Regions from separate parts of the Enterobacter sp. UNJFSC 003 genome, predicted to be linked through region 3. Evidence: predicted binding sites of a transcription regulator. Region 3 holds the regulator's gene; each other region holds the start of a gene.
What was found. The regulator Fur, encoded in region 3, represses iron uptake genes when iron is present. The targets are predictions, from matches to a motif close to ATAATAATGAGAACNACTATCAA.

Region 1: the regulator Fur is predicted to act here: its motif matches at 3,781-3,803, upstream of sodA (superoxide dismutase [Mn]).
Region 2: the regulator Fur is predicted to act here: its motif matches at 2,831-2,853, upstream of V5P19_RS00775 (Nramp family divalent metal transporter).

The regions. Positions count from the first base shown of each region.
Region 1 is NZ_JBAKHK010000011.1:47,480-52,882, forward strand. Features, by position in the region: gene cpxP (cell-envelope stress modulator CpxP) at 1-93, opposite strand, end outside; gene cpxR (envelope stress response regulator transcription factor CpxR) at 244-942, shown strand; gene cpxA (envelope stress sensor histidine kinase CpxA) at 939-2,312, shown strand; gene yiiM (6-hydroxyaminopurine reductase) at 2,342-3,079, opposite strand; gene sodA (superoxide dismutase [Mn]) at 3,087-3,707, opposite strand; gene rhaT (L-rhamnose/proton symporter RhaT) at 3,996-5,030, shown strand; gene rhaR (HTH-type transcriptional activator RhaR) at 5,031-5,403, opposite strand, start outside.
Region 2 is NZ_JBAKHK010000001.1:162,326-167,728, reverse strand. Features, by position in the region: gene mgrA (L-glyceraldehyde 3-phosphate reductase) at 46-1,044, shown strand; gene V5P19_RS00780 (DUF2502 domain-containing protein) at 1,173-1,517, shown strand; gene V5P19_RS00775 (Nramp family divalent metal transporter) at 1,552-2,790, opposite strand; gene nupC (nucleoside permease NupC) at 3,136-4,323, shown strand; gene V5P19_RS00765 (EAL domain-containing protein) at 4,377-5,403, opposite strand, start outside.
Region 3 is NZ_JBAKHK010000017.1:45,999-51,401, reverse strand. Features, by position in the region: gene chiP (chitoporin) at 1-1,011, shown strand, start outside; gene chiQ (ChiQ/YbfN family lipoprotein) at 1,057-1,383, shown strand; gene fur (ferric iron uptake transcriptional regulator) at 1,479-1,925, opposite strand; gene fldA (flavodoxin FldA) at 2,217-2,747, opposite strand; gene ybfE (LexA regulated protein) at 2,903-3,190, opposite strand; gene ybfF (esterase) at 3,319-4,092, opposite strand; gene seqA (replication initiation negative regulator SeqA) at 4,276-4,824, shown strand; gene pgm (phosphoglucomutase (alpha-D-glucose-1,6-bisphosphate-dependent)) at 4,849-5,403, shown strand, end outside.

The sequences.
Region 1 (5,403 bases), on a different contig from region 3:
GGAGCCGTTATCGCTGATGATAGCTACAGCAGCCTGGCTAAACGCACTGAACGCCAGCGTTGAGGCCATGACGGCAGCGGTAACTTTGCGCATCACTTGCTCCCAAAATCTTTCGTGTCGCGATTCAACGAGAGACAGTCTACGATTCAGGCTGCAAACATGCGTCAGGGGGTGTAAAACAACGTAAAGTCATGGATTAGATAGCCTTGATGTCGTAATTTCTGCCTCGGAGGTATTTAAACAATGAATAAAATCCTGTTAGTTGATGATGACCGAGAGCTCACATCCCTTTTAAAGGAGTTGCTCGACATGGAAGGTTTCAACGTTCTGGTCGCCCATGATGGCGAGCAGGCGCTGAGTCTCCTTGACGACAGCATCGATTTACTTTTGCTCGACGTCATGATGCCGAAGAAAAACGGTATCGATACGTTGAAAGAGCTTCGCCAGACACACCAGACCCCCGTTATTATGCTGACCGCGCGCGGCAGCGAACTTGACCGTGTTCTCGGCCTTGAGCTGGGCGCGGATGACTATCTACCCAAGCCGTTCAACGACCGTGAACTGGTCGCCCGTATTCGCGCTATCCTGCGTCGTTCTCACTGGAGCGAACAGCAGCAGAACACGGACAACAGCTCACCGACGCTGGAAGTGGACTCCCTGAGCCTCAACCCGGGTCGCCAGGAAGCAAGCTTCGACGGCGAAACGCTGGAACTGACCGGCACCGAGTTCACCCTGCTTTATCTGCTGGCGCAGCATCTTGGCCAGGTGGTATCGCGTGAACACCTAAGTCAGGAAGTGCTGGGCAAACGCCTCACGCCGTTTGACCGCGCTATCGATATGCACATCTCTAACCTGCGCCGTAAGCTGCCGGAGCGTAAAGACGGTCACCCATGGTTTAAAACCCTGCGTGGTCGCGGTTATCTGATGGTTTCCGCTTCATGATAGGAAGTTTAACCGCCCGCATCTTTGCCATCTTCTGGCTGACGCTGGCACTGGTTTTGATGCTTGTGTTGATGTTGCCTAAACTCGACTCACGCCAGATGACGGAGCTTCTCGACAGCGAGCAACGTCAGGGCGTGATGATCGAGCAGCACGTTGAAGCCGAGCTGGCAAACGATCCGCCGAACGATTTGATGTGGTGGCGCAGGCTGTTTCGCGCCATCGACAAGTGGGCGCCGCCCGGTCAACGCCTTCTGCTGGTCACCAGCGAAGGGCGCGTGATTGGGGCCGAGCGCAATGAAATGCAGGTTATCCGCAACTTCATTGGTCAGGCGGATAACGCCGATCATCCACAGAAGAAAAAGTATGGTCGGGTAGAAATGGTTGGCCCCTTCTCCGTCAGGGATGGGGAAGATAACTACCAGCTCTATCTGATCCGCCCTGCCAGCAACTCCCAGACTGATTTTATCAACCTGCTGTTTGACCGCCCGCTGCTGCTGCTGATTGTGACCATGCTGCTAAGCTCGCCGCTGCTGTTATGGCTGGCGTGGAGCTTGGCAAAACCGGCGCGTAAGCTGAAAAATGCCGCCGATGAAGTGGCGCAGGGCAACCTGCGACAACATCCGGAACTGGAAGCGGGTCCGCAGGAATTCCTGGCCGCCGGGACCAGCTTTAACCAGATGGTCAGCGCGCTCGACCGGATGATGACGGCGCAACAACGTCTGCTGTCGGATATCTCACACGAGCTGCGCACGCCGCTCACGCGGCTGCAGCTTGGCACTGCGCTGCTGCGTCGACGCAGCGGTGAGAGCAAAGAGCTGGAGCGTATCGAAACCGAAGCCCATCGTCTGGACAGCATGATCAACGATCTGCTGGTGATGTCGCGCAATCAGCAGAAAAACGCGCTGGTGAGCGAAACGGTGAAAGCGAATCACCTGTGGCATGAAGTGTTAGATAACGCGGCTTTCGAAGCGGAACAAATGGGTAAATCGTTCACCGTCAACTTCCCGCCGGGGCCATGGCCGCTGTACGGTAACCCCAACGCGTTGGAAAGCGCGCTGGAGAATATCGTGCGTAACGCCCTGCGCTACTCGCACACGAAGATTGAGGTGGCGTTTTCGGTGGATAAAGACGGGATCACCATCATCGTTGATGACGACGGTCCTGGGGTCAGCCCGGAAGATCGCGAGCAGATTTTCCGGCCCTTCTACCGCACCGACGAGGCGCGTGATCGCGAATCTGGCGGAACGGGGCTGGGGCTGGCGATTGTTGAAACCGCCATGCAGCAGCACCGTGGCTGGGTGAAAGCCGACGACAGCCCGCTGGGCGGCTTACGGTTAACGCTGTGGCTGCCGTTGTATAAGCGTTCGTAGTAGCATCCCCTCTCCCCGGAGGGGGGTAACTATCTTCCCCACAATCTCCGCGAATTATCTTCGATCTTGCCGCTTAAACGCCGCTTCTGCATCGTTCTGGTCCAGCTGGTGGATAATCCCGCAGCCGAAAGCAGGCGGTGATATTGTTCATCGTCAAACGGCATATGCCAGGCAATCGCACAGGCGTCATAGACCGACACATCGCTTAGGCGCGACGCCAGTTCGAGCGGCACGTCAGCTGAAACCTGCCCTGCCAATACCACGCGGTACAACCAGCCTGTTTTGCCCGCACGTTGCAACTGTGCGGACATATCGCTGATGCCGAAATGGACGTTGAGCTTGAAGCACGGCGAGCGCGGCTGCGTCACCTGTATCAAGGCATCGCCCCAGCGGAAGATATCGCCGATAAAAACGTTTTTCTCCGTCAGCCCTACCGTTGAGAGGTTCTCGCCAAACGCGGGGGCGACAAACAGCTCGGACTGCGCGGGGAATTCCGTTATCCAGTGCTGATAATGTTCGCGCGGATAGTGGCACAGCGCGCGGTCGGGCCCGCCGTGGATTTTCTTTTCGGCCTGCTCGTCACCCGCGAGCCCGAGGTCGGTTAACGTCAGCTCACCGTCGACCTGAATTTTTGCGATGGCGCTCGGGCGGCTGCCGTCGTAATCCCTTACCTTGCCTGTAAACACGTTCACCGGATAATGCATCGCTGCTCCTTTCTGCAGATACAAAAAAAGCGAGTCATCAGACTCGCTTCTCACAGGCGTCAATGCAACCTTATTTTTTAGCGGCGAAACGCGCTGCTGCTTCGTCCCAGTTCACCACGTCCCAGAAGGCTTTGATGTAGTCCGGGCGACGGTTCTGGAATTTCAGGTAGTAAGCGTGTTCCCACACGTCCAGACCCACGATTGGGAAACCGGAAGCGCCAGAAATAGCTTCACCCATCAGCGGGGAATCCTGGTTAGCAGTAGACACTACCGCCAGTTTGTCGCCTTTCAGTACCAGCCACGCCCAGCCAGAGCCGAAACGGGTCGCAGCGGCTTTTTCGAATTCCGCTTTGAAGTTGTCTACAGAACCGAAATCACGCTCGATAGCGGCTTTCAGGTCGCCCTGCAGGGTGGTACCGGTTTTCAGGCCTTTCCAGAACAGGCTGTGGTTAGCGTGACCGCCCGCATTGTTGCGCAGAACGGTTTTTTTGTCCGCTGGCAGCTGGTCCAGTTTGGTGATCAGCTCTTCTGCAGACAGGTTAGCGAACTCTGGCAGGCTTTCCAGCGCGGCGTTCGCGTTGTTCACATAGGTCTGGTGGTGTTTAGTGTGATGGATTTCCATCGTCTGCTTGTCGAAATGCGGTTCCAGTGCGTCGTAAGCATACGGCAGGGATGGCAGTGTATAACTCATAATCCTCTCCATTATTGTCGGGCGGCACAGCTGTTAATGCCGCGTAAGCAGTTGGTTCATTATAGTTAATTAAATGATATTGAAAATGATTATCAATGCCGTAGTTTTTATAAGGTTATTCGATTTTTGAGAAATGAAGGAATTGTGAGTCTGCTCACGCGGTTAACGTGCTGATTGCCATTCAAAACGAAAGTGCGGCAACCTTCTGAAGGTTCCCAAACCGCCTAATTTTTACACTCATCAAGTCGGCGGGAAGCCACCGACTATAAAAACGATGAGGATGTAAAAATGAATCATGCGATTACGATGGGTATTTTCTGGCATTTGATAGGCGCAGCCAGTGCAGCCTGTTTCTATGCCCCGTTTAAAAAGGTCAAACACTGGTCATGGGAAACCATGTGGTCCGTCGGCGGTACGGTGTCATGGCTGATTTTGCCGTGGACCATTAGCGCCATGCTGCTGCCCGATTTCTGGGGCTATTTCTCCTCCTTCCGCGCCTCCACCCTGCTGCCAGTATTTCTGTTTGGGGCAATGTGGGGCATCGGTAATATCAACTACGGCCTCACCATGCGCTATCTCGGTATGTCGATGGGCATTGGTATCGCGATCGGCATTACGCTTATCGTCGGCACCCTGATGACGCCGATTCTCAACGGCAACTTCGACGTGCTGATCAACACCGAAGGCGGGCGTATGACGCTGCTGGGCGTACTGGTCGCCGTTATCGGCGTAGGGATTGTCACCCGCGCGGGGCAGCTCAAAGAGCGTCAAATGGGCATCAAGGCTGAAGACTTCAACCTGAAGAAAGGTCTGGTGCTGGCGGTGATGTGCGGCATCTTCTCGGCCGGTATGTCATTTGCGATGAACGCCGCCAAGCCGATGCATGAAGCGGCTGCCGCGCTGGGCGTCGACCCGCTGTACGTTGCGCTGCCAAGCTATGTGGTGATCATGGGCGGCGGTGCGCTGGTTAACCTTGGCTTTTGCTTCATTCGTCTGGCAAACGTAAAGAATCTGTCGGTAAAAGCCGACTTTTCGCTGGCAAAATCACTCATCATTACCAACGTGCTGCTCTCCGCACTCGGCGGACTGATGTGGTATCTGCAGTTCTTTTTTTACGCCTGGGGCCACGCCAGCATTCCAGCGCAGTATGACTACATGAGCTGGATGCTGCACATGAGCTTCTATGTGCTGTGCGGTGGGCTGGTTGGGCTGGTGCTGAAGGAGTGGAACAACGCCGGGCGACGTCCGGTAGGCGTGCTGAGCCTGGGCTGCGTGGTGATTATTATTGCGGCCAACATTGTCGGCCTTGGCATGGCGAGCTGATTACGCGGCTTTTCGACTACGATGACGCCACTGAACCGGCGTCATCCCCACCTCGCGATTAAAGACTACCGAAAAGTAGTTACTGTCCTCAAACCCACAGCGCATCGCCACCTCGCTGACCATCAGCTCCGTATGCTGCAGCAGATACTGCGCGTGGCAGATGCGCAGCTGGCGCAAATAATGATTCACCGTCATCCCGGTCTGGGTACGAAACTGCTGGCGCAACGCGCGATCGCTGCACTGCTCCTGTTCGCAGAATTTCTCCAGCACGAAGCTCTTGTTCAGGCTGCCCGCCAGGGTAGCGATCAGCTTATCCAGCAGTACCTCCTGAGCCGTGGCGGAGGGGTTATCGGGGGCATAACGATAGCGTTTA
Region 2 (5,403 bases), on a different contig from region 3:
AAACGCATACACTGTTATTTCTTTTTCGCGCCAGGGGTCATGAGTATGGGTTATCAGCCGGACAAAAATCGTTACCAGACAATGCAGTACCGCCGCTGCGGACAGAGCGGGCTCAAGTTGCCCGCCGTCTCTCTGGGGCTTTGGCATAATTTTGGCGATGCGACGCTTATCGAAAATAGCCGTCAACTTTTACAGCGTGCATTCGATCTCGGCATTACGCACTTCGACCTTGCCAATAATTACGGTCCACCTCCTGGATCTGCTGAACGTAATTTCGGCCATATTGTGCAGGAAGATTTCCTGCCATGGCGCGATGAGTTAATCATCTCCACAAAAGCGGGATATACGATGTGGGATGGTCCCTACGGCGACTGGGGTTCACGCAAATATCTGATCGCAAGTCTGGACCAGAGCCTGAAGCGCATGGGGCTGGAGTATGTCGATATCTTCTATCACCACCGCCCTGACCCGGAAACGCCGCTGCGTGAGACGATGAAAGCGCTTGACCACGTGGTGCGACAGGGTAAAGCCCTTTACGTCGGGCTGTCTAACTATCCTGCTGAACTGGCCCGACAGGCTATTGAAATCCTGAACGATCTCGGGACGCCGTGCATTATTCATCAGCCCAAATATTCGATGTTTGAACGCGCGCCTGAAGAGGGATTATTGGATGTGTTAAAGGAAAACGGGGTCGGCTGTATTCCCTTTTCACCGCTGGCAGGCGGTCAGTTGACCAACCGGTATTTGAACGGGATCCCGGAAGACTCTCGCGCCGCCAGTGGCAGTAAGTTCCTGAGCCCGGACCAGATTACCGAAGAAAAGCTGGATAAAGTCCGCAAACTGAACGCGATGGCGGAAAGTCGCGGCCAGAAATTATCACAGATGGCGCTGGCCTGGATTCTACGCCATGACACGGTGACCTCTGTACTGATCGGTGCCAGTAAAACGATACAGATCGACGATGCCGTGGGCATGCTGGAGAACCGTCATTTTACTGCCGATGAAATGGCTACTATCGAAGAGATTCTGAACAGCTCAAAATAAAGTCGTTTTTTAGCAAAAAGTGCTCTCCCACAGGATTTCGGAGTTGAGGTGATGAAACGAATGTTTACCAAATCGTAAAATTGCATTAACAGGCCCCATAAAGGCTCCGATCGTGAAGGAGAAAGAGTATGTTCAGGTCACTGATTCTTGCAGCGGTACTACTGGCTTCGGCCCCGCTGATCGCCAATGCAGGCGAGATCACCCTGTTGCCATCGATTAAATTACAAATTGGCGATCGCGACAATTACGGTAACTACTGGGATGGCGGCGGCTGGCGCGACCGTGATTACTGGCACCGTCATTATGAATGGCGTAAAGATCGCTGGTGGAAACATGATAATGGTCGCCATCGCGGTTGGGATAATCGTAAAGCCTATGAGCGTGGCTATCGCGAAGGCTGGAGCGATCGTGACGATCGTCGAGGCGGTAGAGACCACGGCAGAGGTCATGGCCACGGTCACGGACACCACTAATCGCAAAAAGGAGCCTTTCGGCTCCTTTTTCTTTTTATAGCCCTAACGCTGTGCCGACCAATAGCCACAGATTAAGCGCCACCACCACCACCACGATGACCCAACCTGCTCTTTTCACCAGCGTGGTATTTACGAGGTCGCCCATTAACGATTTGTCGCTGGTAAAAATCAGCAGCGGAACCAGCGCAAGCGCGATACCAAAACTCAGCAGCACCTGGCTCATGACCAAGATCCGCGTGGGATCAAGCCCCATCAAAATCACAATAAATGATGGCAGCATAGTCACCGCACGGCGCACCCATAATGGGATATGGAACCGGACAAACCCTTGCATCACTACCTGCCCTGCCAGCGTCCCAACCACCGTCGAAGAGAGACCCGCCGCAACGAGGCTTAACCCGAATATTGTCGCAGCGGCATGGCTCAGCAACGGCTCCAGCGTTAAATAGGCCTGATCGAGATCGGCAATGCCGGTGTGCCCATTAAAGTGGAACGCCGCCGCCGCGGTCGCCATCATCGCGAGGTTAACAAAACCGGCAATCGTCATGGCGATGCCGACATCCCATTTCGTTGCTGAATACCGCTCTTTACGAGATCCACCGTTTAGATGCTGAGTAAGTGATGAGTGCAGATAAATAACATGCGGCATGATGGTTGCCCCCAACACACCGGCAGCAAGGAAAACGGCCTCAGAGGTCGGCAAGCTAGGGATAAGCATGCCTTTACTGAGCTGCACTACGTTTGGTTGCGAGAAAATTAGCTCAACAATATAGGCCGCAGCAACAAACAGCAGCAACCCGCCGATGACCCGCTCCAGCGGCTTTTGCCCTCGACGCTGAAGCATCAGGATAAGGAAAGTGGCTATCCCGGTCAGCACGGCGCCCTGGAGCAGCGACACGCCGAGGATCAGCTTGAAGCCAATAGCCGCCCCGATAAATTCAGCGAGATCGGTCGCCATCGCGATAATTTCAGCCTGTACCCAGTAAAGCCATACCGCCGGACGCGGATAGTGGTCACGGATCTGTTCCGCCAGGTTTTTGCCGGTAGCAATACCCAATTTCGCCGAAAGCATCTGAATCAGCATGGCCATAAAGTTAGCCCAGACAACCACCCACAGCAGCTTATAGCCAAAGCTGGCCCCGGCCTGAATATTGGTCGCAAAGTTACCCGGATCGATGTAGCCAATAGCAGCAATGAATGCAGGTCCCATTAATGCGAACCGTAACTTGCGCGCTGCCCTGCCACTGCTACCCTCTACGCGACTGTTTGTCATTTCTGCCTCTGGAAATATAGCCTTTGCTATGTTTAATGCTATCAAAGTGAGAATGATTATCAAGATCATTTGAGATGTTTTTGGTGATTACTCTGATAGCTGCAAACGATAGATGGGCAGGAGGTGCGACATCACAGAAAGTGAAAATGCGCAGTCTTTTGTGAAGCGTAGCACACAAACTTAACTTTTCACTCATTTACCTAACATAACAAAAATGTATTGTTGATCACTATTTTTGAGACTCGTCACAGGATGTAACTATAGTGTGGCCTTGATCTCGTTTTCTTTGCGCTTGTTACATAGAATGTGCACGGAAATTAAACCTGCCTCATATTTGGAGCAAATATGGACCGCGTCCTTCATTTTGTCCTGGCACTCGTTGTCGTTACTGCACTTGCATTGCTGGTCAGCACAGACCGCAAAAAAATTCGTATTCGCTATGTTGTTCAACTGCTGGTCATTGAAGTTTTACTGGCGTGGTTCTTCCTGAACTCCAACGTTGGCCTCGGCTTCGTGAAAGGCTTCTCCGAAATGTTTGAAAAACTGCTCGGGTTTGCTAACGAAGGGACAAACTTTGTCTTTGGCAGCATGAACGATCAAGGCCTGGCTTTCTTCTTCCTGAAGGTGCTATGCCCTATCGTCTTCATCTCTGCACTGATCGGTATTCTGCAACACATCCGTGTTCTGCCTGTGGTTATCCGCGCGATTGGTTTCCTGTTGTCTAAAGTCAACGGCATGGGCAAGCTGGAATCCTTCAACGCAGTGAGTTCCTTGATCCTCGGTCAGTCTGAGAACTTTATCGCGTATAAAGATATCCTCGGCAAAATGTCCCGTAACCGCATGTACACCATGGCGGCTACCGCAATGTCTACCGTTTCCATGTCTATCGTGGGTGCGTACATGACAATGCTGGAACCAAAATTCGTTGTTGCAGCACTGGTTCTGAACATGTTCAGCACCTTTATCGTACTGTCGATTATCAACCCATACCGCGTGGACGCCAGCGAAGAAAACATTCAGATGTCAAACCTGCACGAAGGGCAGAGCTTCTTCGAAATGCTGGGTGAATACATTCTCGCAGGCTTCAAGGTTGCAATTATTGTTGCCGCAATGCTGATTGGTTTTATCGCGCTGATCGCCGCATTGAACGCCCTGTTCGCCGCCGTGCTGGGCATCTCTTTCCAGGGGATTCTGGGCTATATCTTCTACCCAATTGCCTGGGTGATGGGTGTGCCGGCGCATGAAGCGCTGCAGGTGGGCAGCATCATGGCAACCAAGCTGGTGTCTAACGAATTCGTGGCAATGATGGACCTGCAGAAAATTGCCAGCACGCTCTCTCCGCGCGCTGAAGGTATTCTATCCGTGTTCTTGGTTTCCTTCGCTAACTTTTCTTCCATCGGTATTATCGCCGGTGCAATTAAAGGTTTGAACGAAGAACAGGGTAACGTGGTTTCTCGCTTTGGTCTGAAACTGGTTTACGGTTCTACGCTGGTAAGCGTCCTGTCTGCTTCTATCGCAGCACTGGTACTGTAACTCGCGCAGTAAAAAAACCGGGAGCCAGCAGGCTCCCGGTTTTTTTATCTCTGTCATTCGCTAAGCGGCGTGGGTTTACCTATCAAATAGCCCTGAAGATAATCCACGCCAAAGCCAAGCAACATCTCCCGCTGCTCCGTCGTTTCGACATATTCAGCGACCACACAGAGTGATTTCGTTTTCGCCAGATTACAAATCGACTGCACGATCATCGCATCCATACCGTCAGTACAAATATCTTTCACAAAGCAGCCATCAATCTTAATGATATCTGCCTGTAGCCGCTTGAGGCGCTCATAGTTGGCATACCCAGAACCAAAATCATCAATCGCGATGCGCAAACCGTATTCCCGCAGCTGCTGGATGTTCTTGATACTGCTACCGGAATTAGAAAATGCCTGCTCTTCAGTGATCTCGATAATGACAGCCTGGGGCGCAATACCATAGCGTTCAAAGAGCGAGATAATCTCTGCGGCCACCTCTTTGTGCATCAGCGTCATGGGCATCAGATTGACAGAAAAACGGGCACCCGCGTGCGTTGCGGGATGATCGCGTAACCATACCAGCAATTTCTCCATCACGGCCAGGTCGAACCTGTGGCTCAGGTTAAACTGGGCAATCAGTGGTATGAAGCGATCCGGCGTGATGATATCGCCATCGCTCTCCAGACGCGTCAGAATTTCAGAATATCCCTGACCTTCAGCATTCAGGATTGGCTGCGCATACAGGTGAAGCTGCCCTGCCTCCAGCGCCCGCTTGATGCGCCCTAACATCAAGACCCGCTCCGTCGTCTGTCCAGACGCCGCCTCAAGGCTGTTTGTGAGCGCCAGGACGTTATTGCCCCCGCAAGATTGTTCTGACAGCCAGCTCAGCTGCCCCAGCATATGATGTAAGGTTTCGCCATTTTCAACTTTGCCCCAGGATGCGCCAAACTCAATATCCAACCCGGTATTGTTCCAGAAAATCTTCCGGCTGTTCAGTTGGTCAACCATATGTTGCAGGCGCTCGGCGGTATCCGGCCCCAGCAATACCAGCATCAGTTCGCTCCCCGGGAGCTGAAAGAGCTTCTCATCTTTCTGT
Region 3 (5,403 bases):
ATCAGCTTGTATAAGGCCGCGGCAAAATTCAAATATGGTCCGGTATGGGCGCGTGGAGGCTATATCCAGCCAACCGGTCAGACGCTGTTAGCACCGCACTGGAGCTTTATGCCAGGTACTTATCAGGGTGCGGAAGCCGGTGCCAACTTTGACTATGGCGATGCCGGTGCGTTGAGCTTCTCCTATATGTGGACCAACGAATACAAAGCGCCGTGGCACATTGAGATGGACAAGTTCTATCAGAACGATAAAAAAAACAAAGTAGATTATCTCCACTCGCTGGGCGCGAAGTACGATTTCAAAAACGATCTGGTGCTAGAGGCCGCATTTGGTCAGGCTGAAGGGTATATCGATCAGTATTTTGCGAAAGCGAGCTACAAGTTCGATATCGTTGGGGGGCCGTTAAGCACCAGTTACCAGTTCTACGGCACGCGGGATAAAGCCAGCAATGGCACCGTTAACGATATTTATGATGGTACTGCTTGGCTGCAGGCGCTGACCTTCGGTTACAAAGTGGGTCAGGTTGATTTACGTCTGGAAGGGACATGGGTGAAGGCGGAAGGGCAGCAGGGCTACTTCCTGCAGCGTATGACCCCAACATATGCCTCTTCAAACGGTCGTCTCGATATCTGGTGGGACAACCGTTCTGATTTCAACGCCGACGGCGAAAAAGCGGTCTTCTTCGGCGCGATGTACGACCTGAAAAACTGGAATCTGCCTGGCTGGGCGGTGGGTGCATCTTATGCTTATGCCTGGGACGCGAAGCCTGCCGATATGGCCACACCGGATGCCTACTACGATCCTAACTATCGTCTGAAAGAATCAGCATACAGCCTGGACGCAATCTACACCCTGCAGGATGGCCGCGCGAAGGGGACCATGTTCAAACTGCACTTCACTCAGTACGACAACCATTCCGATATCCCGAGCTACGCGGGCGGTTACGGCAACATCTTTCAGGATGAACGTGACGTGAAATTCATGGTTATCGCCCCATTCACTATCTTCTGATGAACGCTCCGGCGGGCGTGTCCCGCCGGGATGGAGACCAACATGATCAAAAAAATCGTCATCGTATCGTTGCTGGCATCGGGGCTGGTGGCCTGCACTCAACCTCAGGCGCCGAAAGAAGATACGCGGCTGAAAGAGGCGTACAGTGCTTGCATGAATACAGCGGAAGGTTCGCCAGAGAAAATCGAGGCCTGCCAGAGCGTGCTCAATGTGCTGAAGAAAGAGAAGGCGCATGAGCAGTTTGCTACGCAGGAAAATGTTCGCGTGATGGATTATCAGGCCTGTATCCAGGCGCGTAAAACGGGTAACGATCAGGAAGTGACAAAGCGTTGCGATAAGATCTGGCAGGAAATTCGCAGCAGTAACAATTAATTCGCGATTTCTATGCCCGGCAAGCATTCGCTGCCGGGCTTTTTTTTGGCAAAAAAAAGCCAACCTTACGGCTGGCTCAGAGTATGAAAGCGAGCTTATTTTGCGTCATGCGCATGGTCATCTTCGCGGCAATCGCCTTCTGTACAGTGACCATAAAGGTACAGGCTGTGGTTGGTCAGGCGGATACCATGACGAGCAGCGATTTCACGCTGGCGTGATTCAATAGAATCATCGCTAAATTCAATGACCTTGCCGCAGTCGAGGCAGATCAGATGATCGTGGTGGTGCTGTTGGGTCAGTTCGAAAACAGATTTACCGCCTTCAAAATTATGACGGGTAACAATGCCTGCGTCATCAAACTGGTTCAGCACACGATAAACGGTTGCCAGCCCAATTTCTTCACCCATATCGATAAGACGCTTATAAAGGTCTTCCGCACTGACATGGTGATTGTCTGGACCCTGAAGCACTTCAAGGATTTTTAACCGAGGAAGCGTAACTTTCAGGCCAGCCTTCTTTAATGCGGTATTGTTGTCAGTCATGCGGAATCTGTCCTGTTGCTAAACGATTCACTTCTAAAGAAGAAGTGACAGAAAATGCACTTGGGATAATGCGTCTCATTATAGAACTGCCATGCCTAAATGAAAACTGCAAGTCTCAAGCAAAGTATGCTTATAAAAACGTGGTCTCACCGACAAACTTATTCGATGGCTCCCACTTTCTACCTGGGGGATATTGTACAGGTCTGAACGGAAAAGTTAAAAGTTTGTAGCAATTAATTTAATCGGTTTCACCTGGACAACGGGCGCAACCGGAGTTGCGCCGCAGGGTTATCAGGCGTTAAGGATATCGTCCAGGTTCAACTCTTCACGAACCTGCTTAACCCATTTTTCAACACGCTCCGCGGTCAGTTCTGGCTGGCGGTCTTCGTCAATCGCTAGGCCGACAAAGTGATCGTCATCTGCCAGACCTTTAGAGGCTTCAAAGTGGTAGCCTGCCGTTGGCCAGTGGCCGACAATCGCCGCGCCGCGCGGCTCAATGATGTCGCGGATGGTACCCAGCGCGTCACAGAAGTATTCTGCGTAGTCTTCCTGATCGCCACAGCCAAACAGCGCAACCAGCTTTCCGTTAAAGTCTACTTCTTCCAGCGTTGGGAAAAAATCGTCCCAGTCACACTGCGCTTCACCGTAGTACCAGGTCGGAATGCCCAGCAGCAGGATGTCATAACCTTCGAGGTCTTCTTTGCTGCTCTTGGCGATGTCGTGCACATCGGCAACGTCTTTACCGAGCTGTTTTTGAATGTTTTTTGCGATGTTTTCGGTATTGCCGGTATCACTGCCGAAGAAAATGCCGATGATTGCCATGAGTAAAATAACCTCTTGAAACTTAATAGTATGGTGGCACAATTTGTCCACGGATAAGGGCAATAATAGCAGAACAGGCAACCCTGCGGAAACAGCTATCACGCAGGACTGCACTCTGTGCTACATGAAATGGGAAATAAAGGGAATTTTCAGACTTATGCCTTGCCGCGCAACAGTTCAAGTTGGGCGATCAGCATCTCTTCAATCAGCTCGCTGCGGCTGATATTACGCGCGTCAGCCAGTTCATTCAGCGCATCGACGGCGTCAGCATTCAGCTTCAGTTCGACACGCTTAAGCCCACGAGTTTTATCGCGTTTAAGCTGGTTGCGTTTATTAATACGCAGCTGTTCATCGCGCGAAAGCGGATTCGTTTTCGGTCGTCCCGGTCGACGCTCATTCGCGAACAGATCTAGTGTCGTACGGTCCGTTTGTTCTTTGGCCATGATTCTGAGACTTCGGGGGAAACAAGCCGCCCTGCTATTGCCCGGGCGATAAGCGCGCCATCATACATCACCGAAATCGGCACGCCAACGACTGGAAGCCCGCAGCCTTCCAGTCGCTTTCTTTTTAATCAATTTGCCGTATCAGAAAGATAGCGACGGATAGCGCGCAGGACAGCATCTGGTTTTTCCGCGTGAACCCAGTGCCCGGCACCGGCAACCACATGGGCGCGCGCCTGCGGGAACTGCGCAAGCAATGTGTCCCGGTAGGCATCGGTGACGTAAGGTGAATTACCGCCACGAATAAAGAGGGTCGGATGCACCCACGCCGGCACGGTGTCCCAGCCAACGATATTGTTGTATTGATCCCAAAGCACCGGCACGTTAAAACGCCATTGGCCGTCGACGAACGACTTCAGCAGAAACTGCACCACGCCTTCTTCATCAAGATGTTCGCGCATCACTGCAGCAGCCTGCTGGCGGGTGGACACTCCCGCCTCTGTCACCGCATTGATGGCGGCAAAAATTTCATCGTGACGACGCACGTCGTAATCCACGGGCGCCACGTCGATGACGACCAGACCATCGATCCGATCTGGCGCCAGGGCCGTGAGGGCCATAACCGCTTTGCCACCCATTGAATGCCCGATAAGCGTCACTTTCTGGAGATCGTTGGCATCCAGCGTATCCCGCAGATCCTGCGCCAGTGCCGCGTAGGTCATCTCCTCTGAACGCACGGAAAGACCGTGATTTCGCATATCGACCTGCACAATGTCGTGATCGGCAACCAGATCCCGCGCCAGCACGCCCAGGTTATCAAGGCTGCCAAAAAGCCCGTGAACCAGTACGATGGGAGAATTATTGTTCGGCGATTGCGCAGATTGCGCTCGGGTATTCAATTTCATGGCAAAGTTCTTTTTTTACGTATGTCAGGTTAGGGTATCATGTTGACCATTCTGCCGCCCGGCTGCAAGGATCCAGTTTATTCTGACTTTTGCCGCCAACCTGGCTTGACGCTATCCGCTGTTGGGATTTGACCTTATAATCCCAACGACTTGTATTCAGATAAGATATCGCACTGGATTAAGATGAAAACAATCGAAGTTGATGACGAACTCTATCAGTTTATTGCCAGCCAAACGCGGCATATCGGGGAGAGCGCGTCCGACATTTTACGGCGTATGCTTAAAATTTCCGCCGCCTCACAGCCTGTCACTCCTGTCGCTAAAGATGTCGTGTCTCAGCCGAGCGTTGTCGCACCCGTAAAACCTGCTGTGGCGCAGGTCAAAGATAAAGTACGTGCAATGCGCGAACTGCTGCTGTCTGACGAATATGCAGAGCAGAAAAAAGCGGTCAACCGCTTTATGCTGGTGCTGTCTACACTCTATTCACTGGATAACAACGCGTTTGCTGAAGCGACCGAGTCGCTGCACGGTCGTACCCGCGTCTATTTTGCGGGTGATGAGCAGACGCTGATACAAAATGGCAATCAAACCAAACCCAAACATGTCCCGGGTACACCGTACTGGGTGATCACCAATACCAATACGGGCCGCAAGCGCAGCATGGTTGAACACATCATGCAGTCTATGCAGTTCCCGGCGGAATTGATTGAAAAGGTTTGCGGTACAATTTAACCCTTGCATTAGAAGGACCAGGCAATGGCAAATCACAGCCGTGCAGGCCAACCTGCACAACAAAGCGATTTGATTAACGTCGCTCAACTGACCGCGCAGTATTACGTGCTGAAACCGGTCGTGGGCAACGCAGAACACGCAGTGAAGTTTGGTACATCTGGCCACCGCGGCGGCGCGGCGCGCCATAGCTTTAACGAACCGCATATTCTGGCCATTGCCCAGGCCATCGCCGAAGAGCGCGCCAAAAATGGCGTGACGGGTCCGTGCTATGTAGGGAAAGATACCCACGCGCTCTCTGAACCGGCGTTTATTTCCGTGCTGGAAGTGCTGGCAGCTAACGGTGTTGACGTTGTGATTCAGGAAAACAACGGCTTTACGCCAACACCGGCGGTGTCTAACGCGATCCTTGTTCATAACAAAAAGGGTGGCGCGCTGGCCGACGGTATCGTCATTACGCCATCCCACAACCCGCCAGATGATGGTGGTATCAAATACAATCCACCAAACGGCGGTCCGGCAGATACCAACGTCACTAAAGTGGTAGAAGATCGTGCAAACGCGCTGCTGGCGGATGGCCTG